2 regions of the Neobacillus sp. Soil_C_43 genome follow, and region 1 is predicted to be linked to the other one. Evidence: riboswitches for the same ligand, from Rfam matches in the RefSeq annotation. Region 1 holds a riboswitch; the other holds the start of a gene.

Region 1 (11,352 bases):
GTTCAAAAGTTAATTTAGAGAGAGCGATGGCTGCAGGGGGAAGATTTGGAGGTCACTTTGTGTCTGGCCATATTGATGGAACTGGGGTCATTAAAAGGAAACAGGCGCTTGAGAATGCGGTTTATTATGAAATTGAAGCAAATCCGGATTTACTGCGATATGTCATATTAAAGGGATCGGTTGCAGTAGATGGGACAAGCTTAACAGTCTTTGCTGTAACGGAGGACAGCTTTACTTTATCGTTAATCCCTCATACATTAGCTGAAACAGTACTAGGATTAAAGAGCTCTGGGGATATTGTGAACCTCGAGTGCGATATGATCGGTAAATATGTAGGTCATTTTATAACAAACCTAACAGATGATTCAAAGCAAAAGAGCCGAAAAGGGATAACTGCTAATTTTTTAGAAGAAAATGGATTTTATTAAAATATTTCCTTTGGAACGCTATGGGTTAAGTGATAAAAAAAGGAGTGGTTTGGCATGTTTAATACGATCGTGGAAGCTTTATCGGATCTGAAAGAAGGCAAGGTTATCATTGTTTGTGATGACGAGGATAGAGAAAATGAAGGGGACTTTATTGCCCTGGCTGAAAAAACTACCCCCTCTGTTATTAATTTTATGGTCACTCACGGCAGAGGGCTGGTATGTGTACCAATAGAAGAAGAGTTAGCGCAAAAATTAGATTTAATGCCAATGGTTTCTAAAAACACGGACCCACACGGAACCGCCTTTACAGTCAGTATTGATCATAAGTTTTCAACGACAGGTATTTCCGCCTATGAACGGTCAGCAACAGTCTTGAGCATGCTTGATCCTGAAGCAAAAGCAAGTGATTTTAAAAGACCCGGTCATATCTTTCCGTTAATCGCAAAAAAAGGTGGAGTTTTAAGACGTACAGGACACACCGAGGCAGCTGTAGATTTAGCTAGATTGTGCGGCTCCAAGCCTGCAGGGGTCATTTGCGAAATCATGAATGAGGATGGGACAATGGCTCGAGTTCCTCAACTTAGAAAAATAGCGGATGAGCTAAACGTAAAAATGATTACCATCAAAGACTTGATTGAATATCGAAACAAAAAGGATAACTTGGTCAAACGTGAGGTGGAAATCAATTTGCCTACCGAATTTGGAACCTTTAAAGCTGTGGGGTATTCCAATCTTGTAGATGATAAAGAACATGTTGCATTAGTGAAGGGTGAAATCGACCCTGAAACACCCGTCCTTGTCAGGGTTCATTCAGAATGTTTAACAGGAGATGTATTCGGTTCCTACCGCTGTGATTGTGGGCCACAGCTTCATGCAGCCTTAAGTCAAATCAATCAAGCGGGAAGTGGCGTGCTTTTGTACATGCGCCAGGAAGGACGCGGAATTGGTCTGTTAAATAAGATGAGAGCATATAAGCTGCAAGAAGAAGGCTATGATACCGTTGAAGCGAATGAAAAGCTTGGCTTTGGAGCAGATTTAAGGGAATACGGTATCGGTGCTCAAATCCTGAAGGACTTAGGCATTAAGAAAATGATGCTGTTAACAAACAATCCCCGAAAAATAAAAGGTTTGAAGGGGTATGATCTTGAAGTAGTTGAACGGGTGCCACTTCAGATGGAAATGCGAAAAGAAAACGCCAATTATTTACGAACAAAGCACGATAAGTTAGGACACATGTTTCATTATTAATATAGGCTGTGTTAAAGAACATTGTTACTTTCTATACTCTGTTGATTGGAGTGGAAGGCGCGAAGACTCCTGCAGGAGTAGCGGTCTCGGGAGACCCTGCAGGAGGAACGACGAGGAGGCTCCTGGAACGCCCGCGAACCGCTCGCGCCTGGAACGGAAATCAACAGACAACTTTAACAAAGCCTTAATATATAGACAAAAATATAATTATTTGGAGGCATACACATGGGATACACATTTGAAGGAAATTTAGTAGGATCAGGACTAAAGGTTGGAATCGTGGTTGGACGTTTTAATGAATTTATTACAAGTAAATTGTTAGGTGGAGCACAGGACGCGCTAAAAAGACATGGTGTTGATGAAGCAAACGTTGATATCGCTTGGGTGCCAGGTGCATTTGAAATCCCGTTAATCGCTCAAAAAATGGCAAACAGTAAGAAGTACGATGCCGTAATCACGCTTGGTACGGTTATTCGTGGCTCAACGCCTCATTTTGATTATGTATGTAATGAAGCAGCTAAAGGTGTTTCAGCAACTGCATTAACTAGCGGAATTCCAGTTATTTTTGGGGTGTTAACAACGGACTCCATTGAACAAGCTATCGAGCGTGCGGGAACAAAAGCAGGCAATAAGGGCTGGGATGCAGCTGTCTCTGCCATCGAAATGGCTAATTTATGTAGAAATATTGAGCAATAAGATTTGACGGGAAGCAGAAATAAGATGAAATTTGGATTCGATGTAGATGATACATTAATAAACCTAAGAGAGCATGCCTTTCATTTGTATAATAAAAAATTGCAGAAGACAGTTCCGGTAGAAGAATTCCACAGTTTAACAACACTGGAGATACATAAACCATTCGGGTTAAGTGATCAAGAAGGCAGTAAGATGTGGAATGACTCCTTAGAAGAGATTTATTATACGGACTGTTTACCTTTTCCAGACGCAGTTGAAGTGATAAACGAGCTGAAGCTGGCAGGTCATGAGGTATATTATATTACTTCAAGGCCATTAGTACATTGTGAACGTTCGAGGAATTGGTTGGTGAATGCAGGTTTTCCTGTTGATAATGCCTCTTTTTATTGCGGCATGAAGGATTCAGAGAAAATCAATATCATTAAGGAATTAGAGTTAGATTATTACTTTGATGATAAGCCTGCAGTTTTAGAAACCCTCATGGAATTGGGACCACGTGTCATTATGAAACACAGCTCTTATAACCAACATATTCAATTACCAAGAATTCATTGTTGGTCAGAGCTTAAGGATATATTAAAGGAACTTGAAAAATGAGGCTGACTTTGATCAGCCTTATTTTCTTATTCAAAGGCTATGTTAAAGAACAGTGTTGATTTTTATACCTTGTTGATTGGAGCGGAAGGCTCGAAGACTCCTGTGGGAGTACGGTTCAGGGGAGACCCCGCAGGCGCAAGCGCCGAGGAGGCTCGCCGAAACGCCCACGAACCGCTCGAGCCTGGAGCGGAAATCAACAGGCATTTTTAACAGAGCCTATTCAAAAAATAAAATCATATACAAATCAATCAGTTTTTTACTATAATAGTGTTAACATAAAAAAATAGCTCGGTAAAACAGGTGCTAAGGTCTTAAATAGACTTTTAGCTTAATAGGGAAGTTGGTTAAAGCCAACGCGGTCCCGCCACTGTAAATGGGAGCAACCTAAACATGTCACTGTCGATAGATGGGAAGACTTAGGGAGCGATGATCATGAGCCAGGAAACCTGCCTGTTTTTGAACACAACAGCCTACGCGGATAGGAGAGTGTTAAGAATAGAAGCGGTTTCTCGTTTCCTCCTTAACCTACATAACACTCCTCCTCCTTTTAGGGGGATTTTTTTATGTCTATTTAATTAGGAAAGGAAGAGTTCCAAAATGATGAAGAAAAGTAATTTGTGGATGGTCATGCTGTTAATTTTTACTTTATTCACAAGCGGGCTACAAGCTCCTGTACTAGCAGCCGACCTAGGAAAACAAGGGTCCATTACAGTTTTGGGTTTGGATGGAGCCAACCCAATCTTAGCAAAAACCACTGTTCAAATCAGTGACGCTGAAACAGCAACAGAAGCGTTAATAGCAGCTGTTGGTGAAAGCAATGTTGAATTTACTGATACCTCATATGGGAAAATGCTCACGGGAATTAAGGGGGTAAAAGCAGAAGGGACAAATTATTGGGCATTTTTTATTAATGATGTTGCAGCACAGGTTGGTTCTGACAGCTATGTCGTCCAAAAGGGTGACCAATTAACGTTCCGTTTGACAGATTGGACAAAAGCCCCACAGAATACGGTTTCGCTCAAAGTGGTTAATAGTGATAAAAGTAACCTTACTGACCAATCAGGAATTGAAGTGATTGGAAGTCCAACTGCATTTCAACTATTACAAGTAATCCTTGGCCCTGATAAGGTTGGATACAGTGAGAGCCAGTACGGGAAAATGATTACCTCTATTAATGATATACAAGCAGAAGGTACAAACTATTGGGCATTTTACGTAAACGATAAAATGGCTGAGGTTGGAGCAGACAGCTATCCGCTTCAATCAGGAAATCAAATTAGCTTTAAACTGGAATCTTGGGAAAATGGATCGGGTGATGGCAACACAGGAGGAGAAACACCAAACCCCAATCCTTCTGGTGGAACGATTTCTGAAAAAACGATTCAAACATCCGTTGATTCAGCCAGCAAATATGTGTTGCAGAATAATGTAGGCGAATGGGAAGTAGTTGCATTAAAACAAACAGGACAGACAATTCCTGCTACATACCTTGCATCGGTAAAATCTCTAGTCAAGGAAAAACAAGGGAAGTTCAATAGAATCACCGATTCAGAGCGGTATGTCCTTGGAATACTTGCAGCTGGTGGTGATCCAACAAATGTAGTTGGCTATAACTTAGTGGAAGCCATTTACAATGGTAATGTCACTAAGCAAGGGTTAATTGGGGTGTCCTATGCTTTAATTGCTTTAGATAGCGCGAACTTTGCCATTCCAGAATCTGCACAATGGACAAGAGAAAAGTTAGTCAAGCATTTATTAGATAGGCAAAATCAAGATGGCGGCTGGGCTTGGGATGAAAGTGCTACTAGCGATATTGATACAACTGCGATGATTTTAACAGCACTTGCTCCATATAAAGAGCAGCCTGAAGTAAAGGGCAAGGTAGATGCTGCCATCCAGTATTTATCTACACAATATCAAGCATCAAAAATAGATAATAGCTCAACAGCAGCCCAGGTCATCATTGCTCTCGCTACTTTAGGGGTTGATGCGAATGCAGCTCCATTTACTGGTCTTGTTGAATATTTTCTATCCTTCCAAAATGGGGATGGTGGCTTTGATTGGCAGGGAGGAGATGTAAGTGATGCGTTCACCACTTCACAAGGAATCCAAGCGTTAGCTGCGTATCAGCTATATACAACAGGAAAAGGCTCATTATATCAGCTTCCATTAGTTGAGCAAAAGCCTGAAATGGAGAAGCCAGAGACTCAAACACCTGGTGAAGAGGCACCAGCGAAGACAACTCCTAATCAAGATAATGGTAGTAATAGTGTGAAGGGACATACGTTGCCAAATACTGCAACAGATATGTATAACCTGCTCGTGGTTGGTCTTTTGATTATGCTAATCGGAAGTCTAGTTTATATGAAGCAAAGAAAAAGATTTTCATAAGTAAAATTTGTCCCCTCCTACTAGTTAGGAGGGAACCTAGAGGGGGCGCATCTATGAAAAAATGGATGAAAGGTACAGCATTTCTTAGTCTATTATTCGTTTTGTTCTCCTTAGTTGGATGTGGTTCGAATGAACAAACTACGAAGGAAACAAAAAAAGAAGAAAAAACTGTTCAAGTAGAAAAACAAAACGAACAAGAAAAGAAGGAAGAGGCAAAAGTTGAACCGAGTAGTGAACAAAAACAAACTACGGATTCTTCAACAGTTGCTTCTGTAGAAAAAGAGGAAAATCAGTCTACAACAACAACTAGTACGCCGAAGCAAACGAGTCCATCTAATCAGCAACAAACACCGACGACCAAAACAAATACGGCTGCGACGACAAATAAAAGTAGTACTCCGACGACTACGACCCAAACACCAACGTCGACAACTCCTGCATCAAAGCCGAGTACAACCAAAACACCAAAGCCAGCCACTACGGTAACGTTATCAATCGTTGGACCAAAGGATCGAGGCACCATTGTTGCTGCAACAAAAGTTAGTTTTAAAGACGGCGACACCATTTATGATATTATTTTAGCAACAGCTAAAAAACATGGTATCGTGATTGATGCTCGGGGCAGCGGGGCAACTGCCTATATCGAAGGAATTGATAATATTTATGAGTTTGATTATGGTCCAAAAAGTGGTTGGGTATTTGAGCAAAATGGAGTTAGTCTCACTAAGAGTATTGGGGTTACAAAAATCAAAGATGGTGATCGGATTGAGTGCATCTATACCGAATAACATAGGGGGGAACGTGGGATGAAAGGTCGTTTTGAACGTTTTCATCCTCTTGTGTCCTTTCTTTTTTATGCTGGGGCCATTTCACTGCTAATTCTTATGCTGCATCCCATTTTTCTCGGAGTGGCCTTAATCGTAATTTTAATGATTAACTTTATTCATGATCAGTTAAGAGGACTGCGACGCTGGTATATTTTTATTATCAGTACCTTCCTCCTTATGCTCATCACAAATCCTTTATTTAATGAAAGAGGACGCCATTTGCTGTTTGAAATGAATGAGCATCGGGTGACACTTGAGGCTGTGATGTATGGGGGAATGAATGCAGTCTCTATAATAGGAATTATTGCGTTATTTATTTCTTATAACGTGATCATGACACCTAATAAGCTATTATTTTTATTTGCAAAAATCCTCCCACAATTTGCTGTTCTCCTTATGCTGACGCTAAGGTTTATTCCGTTAATGAGAAGGAGAATGGAGGAAATCTCAATTGTTCAAAGGAGCAAAGGGAATTCTGTGATTCAGGGGAAATGGAAAACAAGGATTAAGATTGGAATGCTTTATGTACAAACACTGTTAACCTATTCGCTTGAAGAAGCCATTCAAACAGCCGATTCAATGAATGCAAGGGGATATGGTCAAGGTCGAAGGTCTTCCTATGAATATTTTACGTTTAAGAAAACAGATCTTCTTTCAATTTCTTATTTAGTTGTTCTTTTTGCTATCATTTTATTTGAGCGATTTTCAGGCTTTGGTGTATTAACAATCTATCCATTTATGGAAGCATGGCAGTTTTCTGTTAAGGATACCTTTGCTTTCTTATGTTATTTTATGTTCTTAAGTTTTCCATTAATAGTAGAAGTAGGTGGAATGGTCCGATGGCGTTTATTGAATTAAATGATGTTACATTTACATACCCAGACTGTTCGGAACCAGCCATAAGCAATCTATCACTTACTCTTAATAAAGGTGAATTCGTCGTGCTGTTCGGTGCTTCTGGTTCGGGAAAAAGCACACTTTTACAATTATTAAAAAAGGAAATCCAGCCACATGGAACCCTTTTAGGGCAGATAATGATTAATGGGAAAAATCTTCAAGCGGCAGAGGGAAATTCGAAGGAAATCGGCTTCGTGTTCCAAGATCCGGAAAATCAAATGGTTGCGGATGACGTTCTTCATGAAATCGTTTTTGGTCTTGAGAATATCGGACTTTCAACAAATGAAATGAGAACCAGAGTGGCCGAGATGGTTCATTTTTTTGGCGCAGAATCACTGCTGCACAAAAAAGTACATGAACTCTCTGGTGGTAAGAAACAACAGATTAACCTCGCTTCAGTTTTACTCATGCAGCCGGATATTCTGTTACTCGATGAACCTACTGCACAGCTGGATCCAGTAAGTTCACGGGAATTTTTAGATATATTAAAGAGACTGAATGATGAATTTGGTATGACGATTATTATTGCAGAGCACCGTCTCGAAGAGGTTTTTACATTGGCAGATCAAATTGTCATGATGGATCAAGGTAGGGTCCATCTTTCAGGCGAGCCGAGGAAGGTCCTTCCTGAAATTTGGAATTCGCATAATAAAGCATTTATACCAAGTATTCCAGCTTTATTTTTAGAATCGGAAGGAAAGGGAATGATTCCTCTCAGTGTTAAAGAAGGAAGGAAATGGGCCCAAAAGTCGGAGTTAAAACCTATTCATCTGGAAAAAAACAATCCTATTAATTCACTCGGCAATGAATTGATCAAGGGGATTAATGTTTCATGTCGCTACGATAAGCAGGGAGATCTTATTTTAGACGAGCTTGATCTAAGTCTGAAGAAAGGCGAATTTTATGCTTTGTTGGGTGGAAATGGTTCAGGTAAGTCTACATTACTCAAGTCTCTAGCAGGTTTATTGAAGCTGGAAGGCGGAAAGATTCTTCTCGAGGGCAAGCCCTTAAAAGGGTATAAAAACAAGGAATTAACCAAGAGAATTGGCTATTTACCGCAAAATCCTAAACTGTTTTTTATTCAGGATACAATTGAAAAAGAAATCAAGGAAACAATGGCTCAATGGAATGTAACTGACATGAATGAGGTAGAGGTCTTGTTAGGCGGATTAGGGATTGCTCATTTGACATCAAGTCACCCTTATGACTTAAGTGGCGGGGAACTTCAGAAGGCGGCACTTGCGTGTGTATTATTGCGGAAGCCAGAATTGCTCTTGCTGGATGAACCTACAAAAGGATTAGATCCAATCTCTAAAGAAAATTTAGCAAACATTCTCCTTGGTCTGCGCAGATCAGGTATGACCATTTTCATGTCCACTCATGATGTGGAATTCGCGGCACAGTACGCAACCAAATGTGGAATGATGTTTCAAGGGAAGATTACCTCTGAGGATGAACCGAAGAAGTTTTTTAGAGGAAATTTCTTTTATACTACGATGATACAGCGTATTTTCCGTGATCGTATAACAGCGACACCGCTGACGCTAAAGGAGGTAACTCGTCCATGATTAGGAATAAAGGACTAACAACCTTCCTCGTTTTATGTATAATGGTCATCTTATTGGGAGGTACCTTCCTTTGGGAGGATTCCTATTTATGGTTAAGCTTTGGTTTCGTCTTTCTTGCTATTTTGATTTTTCTCGTCCGTTTTGAACGGCGAAAGGTGGAACCACGGGAGCTTGTTTTATTAGCAGTTCTAGCATCCATTGCGGCCGTAGGAAGGATTCCATTTGCAAGCCTCCCAAGTGTTCAGCCAACCACCTTTGTCATCATGATGTCTGGATTTGTTTTCGGTGTAGAAAGCGGGTTTATAATTGGGGCGGTAGCAGCCCTTGCTTCCAATATGATTTTGGGCCAAGGTCCATGGACACCTTGGCAGATGGCTGCATGGGGTTTAGTAGGGTTAACTGCAGGATGGTTGCGAAATACAAAAATACTGACTAGTAAAACTGGTCGGATTATTTTTGGAATTGCATGGGGTTATTTGTTCGGGTGGGTAATGAATCTGTGGGGGTTTTTATCAATCGTTCAATCTGGAAGCCCGTTTGAATGGAAGGCGTTCATGGTATATTTAATAGGAAGTGCTACTTTTGATACAATGCATGCCGTGTCAAATGTATTCTTTTTACTTGTGTTTGATGAGGTTTGGATAAAAATTTTGTCCCGGTTTAAGAGGAAATATGGATTATTAAATTAAAGTATTAACTTAGAATTAAATCAGAAAAAATTTCTCTCTGACCGAACAATTCCCTTCTGTTTGGTCAGAGATGGCACTACTACCTAACAATAATTTTATTTCAATACATTCATAGGTACATTAAACCAATTCCATAGAAAAATCATCCAAATTAAAGAAATTGCCCATGCTAGAAGCGGCTTCAAAAAATGAACTCTCAAAACGGTAAACATGACAATATTAAAACAAATGGACCACATTAAATTCCAACTGTGATCATAATTTATTAAGTTTAAAAAATAAAAATTTATTCCTTCAATTCCACTGTAAAGGAACACCCATAAACTAACCCAAAGGATTTGTTTTTTTATAGAATGGGGATAATGCCCAAGGTAAATAAGAATCGTTGCAGGATAAACTATGATGGCAATCATTAAATCGATGGCCATATGACCAATTAGGAATTGTTGTCCAAAATAAACTTCTTGGTATGACCACATACGATGATCATGAAGCAAACTGTTTTTTAGTAAATCGCCCCCGATAAAAAATAAAATTGTGGAGTAATATGCCTTCCAGTTTTTCCAATCTCCCCATTTAATTCCTGCTAGTAAAAACAGAGCATTAAATACAATATGCATAAAATCCCTCACTCATGCTATTTCCTAAAATTATATATAGAGCATGTAAATGCGCACCTAAAGCATTCTATTATTTTCAACTAATAATAATAAATTCATTCACTTTACAGATATTTCTCGTTGTTTCTTAAATTAGACAAGAGGCTGACCCCTTTGCTTCATGGTCAGCCTTTTCATTTATTGGTTGTATTTTTCTATGAGAGTGTTGATTGCTTTTCCGACATTATATAATATGTTATCCAAGCCTTTTTTCCATTCAGGGGCCTGTTCTTTTATGGTTTCCCCTAATTTTTGCGCATTCTCATTTAATTCTTTGCTGATTTTCTTTGCTTGCTCATTAATCCGTTTCTTTTGTGCAGTTTCGCCAGCCAGCTGGGCATTAATAGAGACAACATCAAATGATTCCTTTGGAAGATGACGGCTTGACTCCTCCATAATTGCTTTAAAAATAGGTACAACATTTGAAGAACTTGAGCTAGGCAGGTAATGCTGCTTATCTGTTTGGTCAAAACCGATCCAAATGGCACCAACGAGATTTGGGGTATATCCCACCATCCATTGATCCTTCGTACCACTTGCACTAAATGGTAGCTGTGTCGAACCAGTCTTTCCGGCTAATTGAAGACCTGGAATTCTAGCACGCTTGCCTGTCCCTGTTTCGACGACATTTAACAGCATTGATGTTATTTCGTTCGAAACCTCTTCAGATGTAACTTTTGTTGTATTCGCTTCATGTTCTGCAATGATATTTCCAGTTGGGCCGACAATTTTTGTAATTAAGTGACTATCCTGCCGCTTTCCGCCATTTGGGAAAACAGAAAAGGCGTTAGCTAATTGAACCGGTGACACACCTTTACTCATACCCCCAAGTGCAATTGCCAAATTTTTATCTTCTTTTTCAACAGGAATGCCAAACCGCTTAAGTGAGTCCATTCCTTTATTTAAACCCACTTCATTTAAAAGCCAAACGGCAGGAATATTCAATGACTCTTCGAGTGCCTTATACATTGGCACCTTTCCTTGATAGGTTCTTGAAAAATTCTCCGGTTTATAATTTCCAAAGGTTATTGGCTCATCTTTCAGTTCAGATGAATAGGAATAGCCCTCTTCTAGTGCAGGAGTATATACAGCTAGCGGCTTCATTGTCGAACCTGGCTGAGCCCTTAATTGTGTAGCTCGGTTAAATCCACGAAATACATGCTCACCACGTCCGCCAACGAGTGCACTAACTCCCCCCGTTTGAGGATCCATTAATGCAGAACCGCTTTGAACAAAAGTGTTTCCTTTCCCCTTTGGAAACAGGTAGTTCTTGCTATACACCTTTTCAAGTCCTGCTTGCAGATTTTGATCCATTTCCGTATAAATTCGGTATCCTCTTGTTAATATTTCAT
Region 2 (11,352 bases), on a different contig from region 1:
TTTCCAAAACAATTTCAACAAACCGTATGCAGCGGCTCATGTCTTTCTGTTGAAGTGAAACCTCAATTTTAAGTGTAACAGCTAAATGAGTGTGATAATAAAGCATGCTTTTAAATTCATCAACAGCCCCACAAAAATTTGGATAGCCACTGTCCCCTGTCCCGACAACTGCAGTAACTATATTCTTCACGTCTTGCGTTTCAAAAGCACGAAAAAGGTCCATCATTTCATGTGGTATATTTCCGTTTCCCCATGTATAGGTTCCAATCACAATAGCTTCATAGTTTTTTAAAACATTGAATTGAAATTGCTCAATTCTAAAAAGATTAACAACAACATTCTTCTTAATGAATAGCTCTTGAATCAAATGAACTAATTCTTCTGTATTCCCAGTTTTAGAAGAATACACGATAGCTATTTTCATAATTCATCAAATCCATTGGATTGTGTAACCTTTGAATAAGTCCTTGATTTTTGTTCAAAAAAATCAGACTTCGTTTCATTCATCATTTCATCGCTGAACACATGAATCCACGGCATTGGATTACTTCTGTCCTCGTAGAGATTTTGCAAACCAAGCTGACGTAACCGTTTATTAGCAAGATATTCGGTGTACTCCTCATACTCATTCAAATCAATGCCATCTATCTCTCGGAAAATCACTCGTGCCCATTCTTTTTCTAGCTCAACAGCTTGTCCAACTGTATGATAAATATAATCAATGTTTGCCTCATTATTTAATTTAGGATTTTCTGTTAAAAGAATCCGTAAAAACTGAGCCATAAAATAAGCATGTTGCATTTCATCACGTTGAATATAGCTAATCATTGTGCTTGTTTTTAACATTTTTTGCTGTCCGGCAAGATAATAGAAAAAAGCGAAGCCTGCATAAAAATATATACCTTCCAGATTGATAGAATTTACACCTAATTGAAATAGATTTTGTGGAGTAGGATTTTCTCGAAAACTTTCATACGAATTTAATATGAGTTGGTTTCTTTTTTGTACGATTGGATCACTTTTCGCTTGATTGAATCGGTCATTTTGCTCACTTAAAGGTACAAGAGAACTTAGAATATAGGAATATGATTCGTTATGTACCGCCTCCTGCTGAGCAATCACCGCAAATATGGCTTTCATACTTGAATCTGACACATAATCCATCACCTGGCACATCGTTGGTGTTTGCAGGCTGTCCAATGAGGCCAGTTGGGTATTAATGCGCAAAAATACATCTTTCTCTGGTAAGCTAAGTTGGTCCCACTGCTTAATATCATCTTGCATATTAATTTCTTGTGCTTTCCAAAAATTTGATAATAATGTTTGATACAAATCGTACATTTGTGGGTAAGCGATATCATTCCAGTTAAGCAATCCTGAAGACTGCCCATTAATTATTCCTGTCGTTTTATTCGGAAACTTCGGATTTAGTAGTTTAATTTTTATTAAAGGTGAATGAATGTCCATTGAGTTCTCCTCCCATTAACTATGGCACGCCTCGCAATCTTCTATTTCAGATTGTGTGGTGCTTCTTACATAATAAGTTGTCTTCAGCCCCTGCTTCCAAGATGCCAAATGAAGATTTAATAAATCTTTCGCTTTTATGTCATGTCGAACATACAGGTTGAAACTAATTGCCTGATCAATATGACGTCCACGAGCAGCATTCTGTTTAATACTCCAAACTTGATCAATTTCATGCCTTACACGACGATAATAATTGTAAGTGTGATGGTTTAGGTCAGGTGCTGTCACTTTAAATTTAAAATTTTTCTTCTCTTCAGCGTATTCAACTGAATAGATGGGATCAATTCCATCTGTTGAACCACCAATTTTTGCTGTTGAAGAGTTTGGTGCAATAGCCATAAGCCACCCATTTCGTAGTCCATGAATAGCTACCTTCCTCTTTAAATCATTCCACCTATCAGTCTGGTAATTTCTACGTGTAAAATAGTCACCAGTCTGCCACTCAGAACCACTAAACTGACTATACGATCCTTTCTCCATTGCTAGTTCCATTGAAGACCGAATGGTGTAAAAAGCAATATCTTCATATAATACATCTGCAAAATGAACGGCAGCATCAGATTCCCAGTGAATTCCCTTAAGTGCGAGAAGATGGTGCCACCCATAAGTACCAAGTCCAACAGCTCTAAACTTTTTATTCGTCAATTGCGCCTGCCGCACTGAGATTGTATTTAAGTCAATGACATTGTCTAACATTCTTACCTGGATCCGTATTAGTCGTTCTAAGACATTCGCTGGTACAGCTTTTGCAAGATTAACAGAGGATAAATTACAAACAACAAAATCACCTGGTTTACGTACCATTACGATGTTTCCCTCTTCGTCATGAAATTCGTTAACGATCGTTGTAGGTGACATATTTTGCGTAATTTCGGTACATAAGTTACTGCAATAGATTGAAGTACGACCCTTGCCTAAAAGATGTTTATTCGGATTTTTCCTGTTCACTTCATCTCGGTAAAACATGTATGGAGTTCCAGTTTCTAGTTGTGAAACCATAATTCGTGCCATAATATCCATAGCTCGATATGTTTTACGTGGAAGAAGTGGGTTACTTACCGCCTCCTCATATTTCTCGGTAAAATATTTATGGTCACTTTCATCATAAAAATCTTCCAATCCAAGAAGATTACCATTTTCATCTTTCCAGCCCATGATCTGTTTTACCTGATGGGGACAAAACGTATGCCATTCTCCAATACTTCTACCGTTATCATCTTTTTCTTCAAGTTTTTTCATAAATAAGTCCGGAATAGAAACCCCGGTAAAAATATCATGGGCTTTCCGACGCTCATCTCCATTATTTGTTTTTAAGTCAAGGAATCCATTCATAATATCTTTATGAAATATATCCAAATATACAGCGATGGCTCCCTGCCGCTGACCTAATTGGTCAACACTTACAGCAGTATCATTTACTAACTTGATCCATGGGACAACACCGGAAGAGTTTCCTCTAAATTTCTTAATATCGGAACCTAAAGCACGAACCTTACCATAATAGAGTCCAATTCCCCCACCATCTTTACTCAACCTGGCAATATCCCAATTATTTAAATAAATGCTATCGAGGGAATCATCGACTGTGTCAATAAAACATGAGGAAAGCTGACCAAAGCTTTTTCCTGCATTTGCTAATGTAGGGGTTGCGACCGTCATATATAAGTTGCTTAAAGCCCAATATGTCTCTTTTACTAGACTTAAGCGAATGGACTTCTTTTCATACTTCATAAGCGTCATAGCAATAATCATGAAACGCTCTTGAGGAAGTTCATAGACGTTCCGTTCATGATCACGTGCAAGGTAACGATCTGCAAATAGGAATAATCCTATGTAATTAAACAAGTGGTCCTGATCTTGACTAATTTCTTTTGCTATACTATGTATTTCATCTTTACTATATAGGGTTAGTAAGTCACTAGAATAGATTCCTAAATCCGTTAGTATTTTAATGAGCTCATAAAATTTTCCATATTTTTTTGTGAATTCATATCCCCGATTTTTTGCTGCCTCACAATATAATTCATGCAAATACAAGCTAGCAGCCATGAATGTCCAATCGGGTTGATCTAGTGCTATTTGGTTAACTGCATAGAATAGTGCTTGCTTATTAACGTCTGTGTCTGTTCCTCCCAACTGATTTATATGCTTTTTAAAATCAGAAGCATCAATGTTAAATTTCTGTTCAGCTTGATTAATAGATTCCAAAACAGAATCAAGCTCTTCTTGTACCTTAATGGCCATAATTTTTCCCCCAAATTAAAAAAATCCGCTCAAGGTGAACTGAGCGGATGAAACGATAACAGTAGAGAAGACGAAAAAATTTCTGGTGTCTCCTGTCGCCACCGTTTCATCTTCTCAATCCCCGAAGAAGTTGAAACATCTTAAGAAAGACAGGTCTCCTGACTTATGCTTCTCCCTACTATGAGCCCTTCCCGTATAAGCGCCTAATCAATTAAACTCTCTTATACAGTGGTTTTCCCATTTCGTCAGCATTTACAGTTGCGGGGGCAGTTCTGGTATTTCACCAGATTCCCTATTAAGCCTAACGGCATCTTTCCTCAAGGCAAACACAATATATAGTTTTTTATCACAAAGACATAACAACATCTTGTATAAAGCGGTTAAAATAAATACTAATGTATATTCCATAAAATATCAAGCATCTTTTTCTTTATCATTCATCTAGTTGATAAAGATTCTTTTCCAGTTCTCTTCTAATCTCTTGAGGTATTGTTTCAGATTGTTGTGTTTTGAGATTAAAATTTACATAAGTGGCTGTTCCTTTTACACAAATTCTTCCTTCCTGATGGATTTCCTCATAAAGCTGTAAACTGGAATTTCCTATCCTATTAATCCATGTAAAAACTTCTACATCCTTTCCAAAATATATTTGTTTTAAATAATCCACGTTCATATTGAGAATAATCATTTTCCAATTTTCAAAGGAAGAGTCAGGGGTAAATAATTTGAAAATTTCGTTTCTAGCGGCCTCAAACCAAATTGGTATGGTTGTATTATTAATATGACCCACCCCATCCGTTTCAGAAACACGAGGTTCAATGACTTTTTTATACATAAAGGCTTCCCCCTTCTCCATTAGTTAATTATCTTGTTATATCTCCTTCATAAGCCTTGACGTAAATTTGTTGAATTGCTTCAATAGTAAACTCTTTTGGGCTCCTATTTAATAGCCTTTTCTGTTTAATCCCATTCTCAGCCAACCGTTTGATATCCTTCCGTTGGATGTTATACGCACTTAGTGTTGTAGGCAGACCGACATCTTGCACCAAGTCTAGTAAGCAATGAACCACTTCCTGCGCGATTTCCTTTCCACTTTTCCCCTTGCTCGTTATCGAAAATAGGTCGGCGACTGCCATGATTTTTTCCAAACAAGCCGGCCATATATAATCATAGACGTAAGGCAATAAAACAGCATTTGATTCCCCATGAGGTATTTTATATAAGCCACCAAGGGGGTAAGCTAGACCATGAACCCCTGCCACACCTGCATTAAAAAAACTTAATCCCGCCAATAAACTGGCTAATGACATTTGTTCTCTTGCTGGCCGATCTTGACCGTTCTCTACTGCCGTACGAATACTACCAATTATCTTTCTCATTGCTTCTAGTGCTAAAATATCAGTTAGTGGAGTGGCGTTTTTTGAAGTATAAGCCTCTAAGGCGTGTGTGAAGGCATCAATGCCACTTGCAGCTGTTACTCTTGGTGGTAATGTGTAAGTTAACGATGAATCGACAATTGCATAATCAGCCAACAAATATTCGTGAGTAATAACATCTTTTGTTTCCTCTAAAGAAAAAACAGCGATATCTGTAACCTCTGCACCCGTTCCAGATGTCGTCGGAATTAAAATCTTTTGCAGCCCCTTTTTTGAAAACTTTTTCGTTCCGCTTAAATTTAAATAGTCCTCTATCCATCCTTCATTTTCTACAAGGACGGCAGCAGCCTTTGCTAAATCAAGCGCACTCCCTCCACCTACACCAATAACTAAACAAGGATTGTATTTTCTAATTTTAGTCACCACTTGATTCCCTACCTCTATAGAAGGCTCCGGCACAACATTAATATCTAATTGAATTCCAATATTTAGCTCTTCAATGATGCTGAGAATGGGTTGAATCACACCTAATTCCTTTACAATTGGGTCAGATAATAAATACACTCTTTTAGCTTGTAAATCCTTTAATATATCTTTTAAGTTTGTTAACGATCCTGCCCCATGGTAAATTTTCTTTGGTGAAATAAATTGCTCCATGTTTCTCACTTCCCCTATTAATTAATGAAATTGTTTATATAGATTATTCTAAATCTTCTATCTATTTAAATCAAAGGTCAACTAATGAAAAAGGACGGCTCTAAACAGAAGAGCCATCCTTTTTTGTATTATTGTACCCTCTGTATCCTATTTTGAAGTGGATAGGAAAACGATTTTGGCTGTGCGGTAATGTAATTAACAAGCGCATCTAAATCAACCGGACCAATTTCTTTATTTTGGGCTTTAGTGAATTCAGTAAAACCATCTCCCCCACCCGATAAGAAGATATTTGCTGTTACCGTATACGACTTAGCGGAATCAAGTTCTGTACCGTCCGAAAGCTTGACACTCACTATCCTGTTTCCAACAGGTTTATTAGGGTCCCAAGTATATGTTAAACCAGAAATTTGTAGGATCGCAGTTCTTGTACCCCACTGCTGGTTAAGCAAGTCACGAATTTGCTGCCCGGTCATTGTCATTTTTACCAATTCATTATTAAAAGGCTGTACCGTATATACCTCACCCCAGGTAATATCACCCGGATCAATATCAGCTCGTATACCTCCAGGGTTCATAAAGGCGATATCTGTATTCATCGCTTTTCTTTGTGCATCGGCAATGAAATCCCCAAGAACAGATTCACCATTTTCATTTTGCTTTGCTGTTAAGTTATCAGATGTAGATCCAACTATCCGTTTAACAATTGGCTCTACCTTCGCTTCATAGCCTTCAAGTATTTTCTTAATTTCAGGATCTGGCTCTATCCCTTCTTGAAAGGTTGTTACAATCTCTGCCCGCTTGGAAACAATATCCTTCGTTTTCGGATCAATTTCAATATCAACGTCTGAAAAAGCCGTCCCATAAGAATACGACTGAACTACCAGTTTATTATCAATTGTAGCATTCATATAGGCATGATTATGACCACCAAAAATAATATCTACTTCGTCGTCCACTCGATTGGCGATATCAACAAGCTGACCTGTAGGATTTTCTCCATTTGGGCCAGATGTACCTGGATTATGGGCCAGAACAACAATCGATTTTACTCCTTGTTTTTTTAATTCAGCTACATTGCGGTTAATCGCTTCTATCTCATCGGTGAATTTTAAGCCCGCTACACCACTTGGTACAACGACAGTTGGTGTCTCAGTTGTTACCACCCCAATGAAACCAATTGGCATTCCATTTACCTTGATCACGTGATAGGGAGGTAAAATAGGTTTTCCTGTTTTCTCATTGATTACATTAGCTACTATCCATGGAAATGTAGAACCAGCAAAATCCCCTGTTTTTGGATGGGAGCCGCCATTTATTAAACGAAGGAGTTCATTTAAACCTTCATCAAATTCGTGATTTCCAACAGTACCTATATCAAATCCAAGTTTATTCAATACCTTAATAGTCGGTTCATCCTGTAATAGTGCCGATACTGGTGGACTTGCGCCAACCATATCTCCATCCTGAACAAGAAGTGTGTTTTTATTCTCCGCTTCTCTTTGTTTTAGATAAGCAGCTAAATAGTCAATACGCCCTGCAGGCTTTCCATTTACTTTACGAGTAACATTTAACTGACCATGTAAATCATTGATTCCTAAAAGTTGAACTTGAACAAGCCGGGTGTCCGCTGCAGGTGGCTTTGCCTTTATAGGATTTTTGGCTTCAGGACGATCAGATTGATGTCCATGATATTCTTCGGATAGGCCTTGATCCCCTTGAGGATTTTGCCTTGCCACTTGAAGTACATCATTTTTTGTTTTGTTTGCACTATAATGATTCTGATCGTCTACTACTCGTGAAAAAGCTTGATTCTGTCCTGTCCATCCAAATAGGGCAAGCATTACTGAGTACATGAATATCCTATAATACGATTTCATATATTACCTCCTATTTTTTACTAAATGAGCCAAATGTATTTTTTGCTTGAAAAAGGTTGAATATGCATTTACTCAATAAATTCGGTCGTCATAAAAACCACGTATAAGTATATACGTGGTCTCCTAGTGGGTCATTGCTATCCCATTCAAACATTAAGCTTGGGCAAAATCAATAATATATTTTTCTATCTTTCTAGCATCCTCGGGATGAAACATATGCGATGAATTTTCATACCAAACCATATCTTTTCCAAGTGGTGCCTCTAGATTATTAAAAAAGGTTTCCACCGGTTTTCCTTCTACATGAGCATCTTTTGTACCATGTAAAAATGCAATTCGAGTTTCTACTTTTTTTAGTTGATTTAAATTTATTTTTGCAAAATCCTCGATTAATTCTTGGGTGTATGTAAGATTATAGGCACTATAAAAGGAATGGAAAATATCCATTAAGGAATACTCAGAACTAGTAAAAAATTGTTTTAACCCTCCAATCATACCAGGATGTTTTACCGTTTCACTTTTATATACCATAGAATTATATTTAATTAGCGGTCGGCGAAATTCGGTCCATTGTTTTACTTTAAGATAGGGAGGTTGTCCTAATTCATACAATTTCTTCAAAGTCTTTTGATCATTGGCTTGTTTTGCTTTATTTACAACCCAGTCATAACAGAGTTTATCATTATTTGTCCAATTTAAAATTTGTGAAATACCAAAATAGGCATGAAGTTTTTCCGGATATCTTAAGGCCATATTTAATCCAATAATGGACCCCCATGAATGTGCGGCCAAATATATCTTTTCTTGGTTAAAGCGGCTTCTGAGTACATCTACTAATTCATTGCAATCAGTAATGTATTGCTCGACTCTCATAGATTCAGCCGGTGTATTCTTATCATAAGATTTTCCTGCACCTCGTTGATCATAAAACACAACAACAAAGTGTTTAACGAGTTCTTTAGTTGTAGTAGACACGGCATAATCTTGACCTCGAGAGACTACACCTGGAACAGGCATACACGGTCCTCCATGAATAAAAAGCAGAACTGGTTTTGAAGGATTTTCTGCCTGAATTAGTACGGTCTGTTCCACTCCTCCCAATCTTATTTTCTCAACAGAATCCATCCCCGAAGTTGCGATCCTGAACTCTCTTTTTTTAAAAAGTAACACCATTATTTACCACCTCTCTTTAATGCTATTATACAATAAAAGGTGACAAGCAAACGCTGTGCTTGTCACCTTTTGTGTTCTTTTTTATCTTTTTGCTATGAGGTTTTGATAAGCAGCTGATGTTCTTACTTCCACAGTTAAGGTTCCATTTCCATAAATTGCTTTTATTAAAAATGGATATCCCGTTGTATTCTTAAATTGAAAATCTGGGCCACCATATGACACTGTCGCATCACGACCGGCAGGAACATAACCAACTGATAATGAGTGGTGATGCTTTTCTACATAGGTTACTGCTAATAAATCCACCGCATTAAATAACGTGGAAGAAGTCTGGCAAATTCCTCCACCAATCCCATCTACCATTTTTTTATTTACAATTTCTTTTGCCTTTTGATACCCGTGTGCAGTGTCACTAGGTCCAACCGTAGTATTAAAGGAAAAAATATCATCGGATCCAACAATGATATTGTTGATAGCTTGTGCTGATAACTCGATATTCTTTGAACGCCCCACCACTCCGCTATTAAATCTTGTAGTAAATTTTCCTATTATTACTTCTCCTAAATGAGCGATTTCCTCAGGCTTATAGCCACTTTCAGTAACGTACAAGGGCAGTTCAATGTCTCCACCAATAAGAGATGCGGCCATAACCTTTTCTACTAATTCCGATTCCTCTAATATCACTTTCGGTTTTCCCTTAATGATTTGCCCATTTGCATCAATTTTATCGAGTACCATTCGCTGGTCATACCCCGTTGTTGTTTCAGTTCCTCTCGCCAAATCTTTTGCCCATTTTTCAATTTCCTTCTTGTAGGTCTCTTTGTTGGTTTCAAACCCCATATCTTTCGGTATAAAGCTCTTAATAATTGTTTTGGTATTCGGGTCAATGACATTAACAACAATTTGCTTAGGTTCCTCTACCTTCGGTGGTTCTTCTTTCGGCTGTTTTTCAGATTGCTTTTGAGGTTGTATTACCTTTTTCTCCCGTGAAATTTCTTTTGTTGTTCCCTCTGTACACCCCGTCAATCCTATTAGACTACTAATGACAAAAATTGAAATAGCCCAATTTCGTTTGCTCATTGCCCCAACTACTCCTCTTATTAGTTATTCAGTGGTGTTCTAATCCCAATTTATTGATCACTATGGAATTCAATCCCATTCACCCATTTTATTCGTCAAGGCATGTCATTATTACTGTGGCTATATCGACACAAACCGATTGCTTTTCCGTCACCCATGATAAAGTATGGTATAATAAGAATAGAAGGGATTAGAATGAGTGTTGTTATACAAGAAGGTTTATAACTCCACCACCATTCTTAATTCATTGAGATAGAAAAATAATTGGAAAAAAGGTGCTATACATGGACGGTTCGATTGAAACGGTTTATTTCTTAGAAAATCCTGAGAGGAATATGATTAAATTTGCAACTGGGAAACAGCTACGTTATGAGGATGTAATAAAAGAGGTTTTTGGGGTTGCGAGTATCAATGATTTACACATGATGATTCAGTTTAATAAAGGTTTTCAAACAAGTATTTGTAATTGTCATGGAATCAGTGAGAAAAGTATTACTTTAGATCGAATCATTCGGATTGCATCTAAAACAGATTTACTTCGTTTCAAGCAACTAATATTGGAGCAAATGACCACTGGAGAAGAAGAGTCAAACATAAACCCTTCTACGTGTCCCTTCGATCATAGAATAAAGCTTCAAGAAGGCATATTCCAATGGGATGATACTAATTTTTCTTATAATGCCGTAAAACCTGGTGCCTAACCTTTGTGATTGTAATAACCACAAAGGCTAGGTGCCTTTTTTGAATCCATAAGTGTGGAAAATTTTCCCTGTAATAAAAAAATCCTCGCATCAATTTGATGGAAGGATTTTGTCTGTATTATTTTCTTTTTTTCTTGGTTTGCTTGTTGGTCATTTTACCTAATAAGAATGCACCTGCTGCTACACCAATAATTGTATTTGTTTTTTTGTTAAACACTTGTTTAGCAACAAGATTTAAGTTTTGTGGCCGTTCAGCTAGGCGTCTCATGAAATATCCATACCAGTCATTACCAAAAGGAACATATGTGCAGAAATTGAATCCTTCACTTGCCAACTTTAATTGAAGCTCTTTTCTAAATCCATATAACATTTGGAACTCGTACTTGTCATTTGGGATATTGTTCTTTTTAACAAAATCCTTTAAGTAGTTTATTATTCTATGGTCATGAGTAGCAATTGATGTAAATTTACCATTTAATAAATGCCATTCAGATATTTTAATAAAATTAGCATCAATATCATTTTTATCTTGGTAAGCGATTTCTGGTGATTCTTTATACGCACCTTTTACAATTCGGATGCGATAATTTTTATATTTTTCAATATACTCTTGCGCCTGATGGAAATAGGACTGAATAACTGTTCCAACGTTCTCGTACTCTAAAGAAAGATCGTCAAGTAAATCAAATGTAGGACTTAAATGACTATAATCCTCCA

Evidence for each region. A riboswitch is a leader RNA that binds a small molecule or an ion and turns the genes downstream of it on or off. The one in region 1 is predicted to bind cobalamin.
Region 2: another riboswitch for cobalamin. It lies ahead of AC3A54_RS10065 (ribonucleoside-diphosphate reductase subunit alpha); the one in region 1 lies ahead of AC3A54_RS07085 (DUF4430 domain-containing protein).

The regions. Positions count from the first base shown of each region.
Region 1 covers NZ_JBDGJV010000003.1:149,723-161,074, reverse strand. The annotation lists gene ribE (riboflavin synthase) at 1-428, shown strand, start outside; gene AC3A54_RS07100 (bifunctional 3,4-dihydroxy-2-butanone-4-phosphate synthase/GTP cyclohydrolase II) at 483-1,676, shown strand; gene ribH (6,7-dimethyl-8-ribityllumazine synthase) at 1,902-2,372, shown strand; gene AC3A54_RS07090 (5' nucleotidase, NT5C type) at 2,397-2,969, shown strand; cobalamin riboswitch at 3,251-3,437, shown strand; gene AC3A54_RS07085 (DUF4430 domain-containing protein) at 3,567-5,360, shown strand; gene AC3A54_RS07080 (DUF4430 domain-containing protein) at 5,414-6,148, shown strand; gene AC3A54_RS07075 (energy-coupling factor transporter transmembrane component T) at 6,167-7,045, shown strand; gene AC3A54_RS07070 (ABC transporter ATP-binding protein) at 7,027-8,652, shown strand; gene AC3A54_RS07065 (ECF transporter S component) at 8,649-9,341, shown strand; gene AC3A54_RS07060 (CBO0543 family protein) at 9,437-9,961, opposite strand; gene AC3A54_RS07055 (transglycosylase domain-containing protein) at 10,139-11,352, opposite strand, start outside.
Region 2 covers NZ_JBDGJV010000006.1:13,424-24,775, reverse strand. The annotation lists gene AC3A54_RS10075 (flavodoxin domain-containing protein) at 1-424, opposite strand, end outside; gene AC3A54_RS10070 (ribonucleotide-diphosphate reductase subunit beta) at 421-1,467, opposite strand; gene AC3A54_RS10065 (ribonucleoside-diphosphate reductase subunit alpha) at 1,483-3,771, opposite strand; cobalamin riboswitch at 3,903-4,101, opposite strand; gene AC3A54_RS10060 (acyl-CoA thioesterase) at 4,205-4,606, opposite strand; gene AC3A54_RS10055 (iron-containing alcohol dehydrogenase) at 4,635-5,804, opposite strand; gene AC3A54_RS10050 (bifunctional metallophosphatase/5'-nucleotidase) at 5,933-7,681, opposite strand; gene AC3A54_RS10045 (alpha/beta hydrolase) at 7,835-8,854, opposite strand; gene AC3A54_RS10040 (VanW family protein) at 8,936-9,934, opposite strand; gene AC3A54_RS10035 (hypothetical protein) at 10,219-10,635, shown strand; gene AC3A54_RS10030 (proline dehydrogenase family protein) at 10,754-11,352, opposite strand, start outside.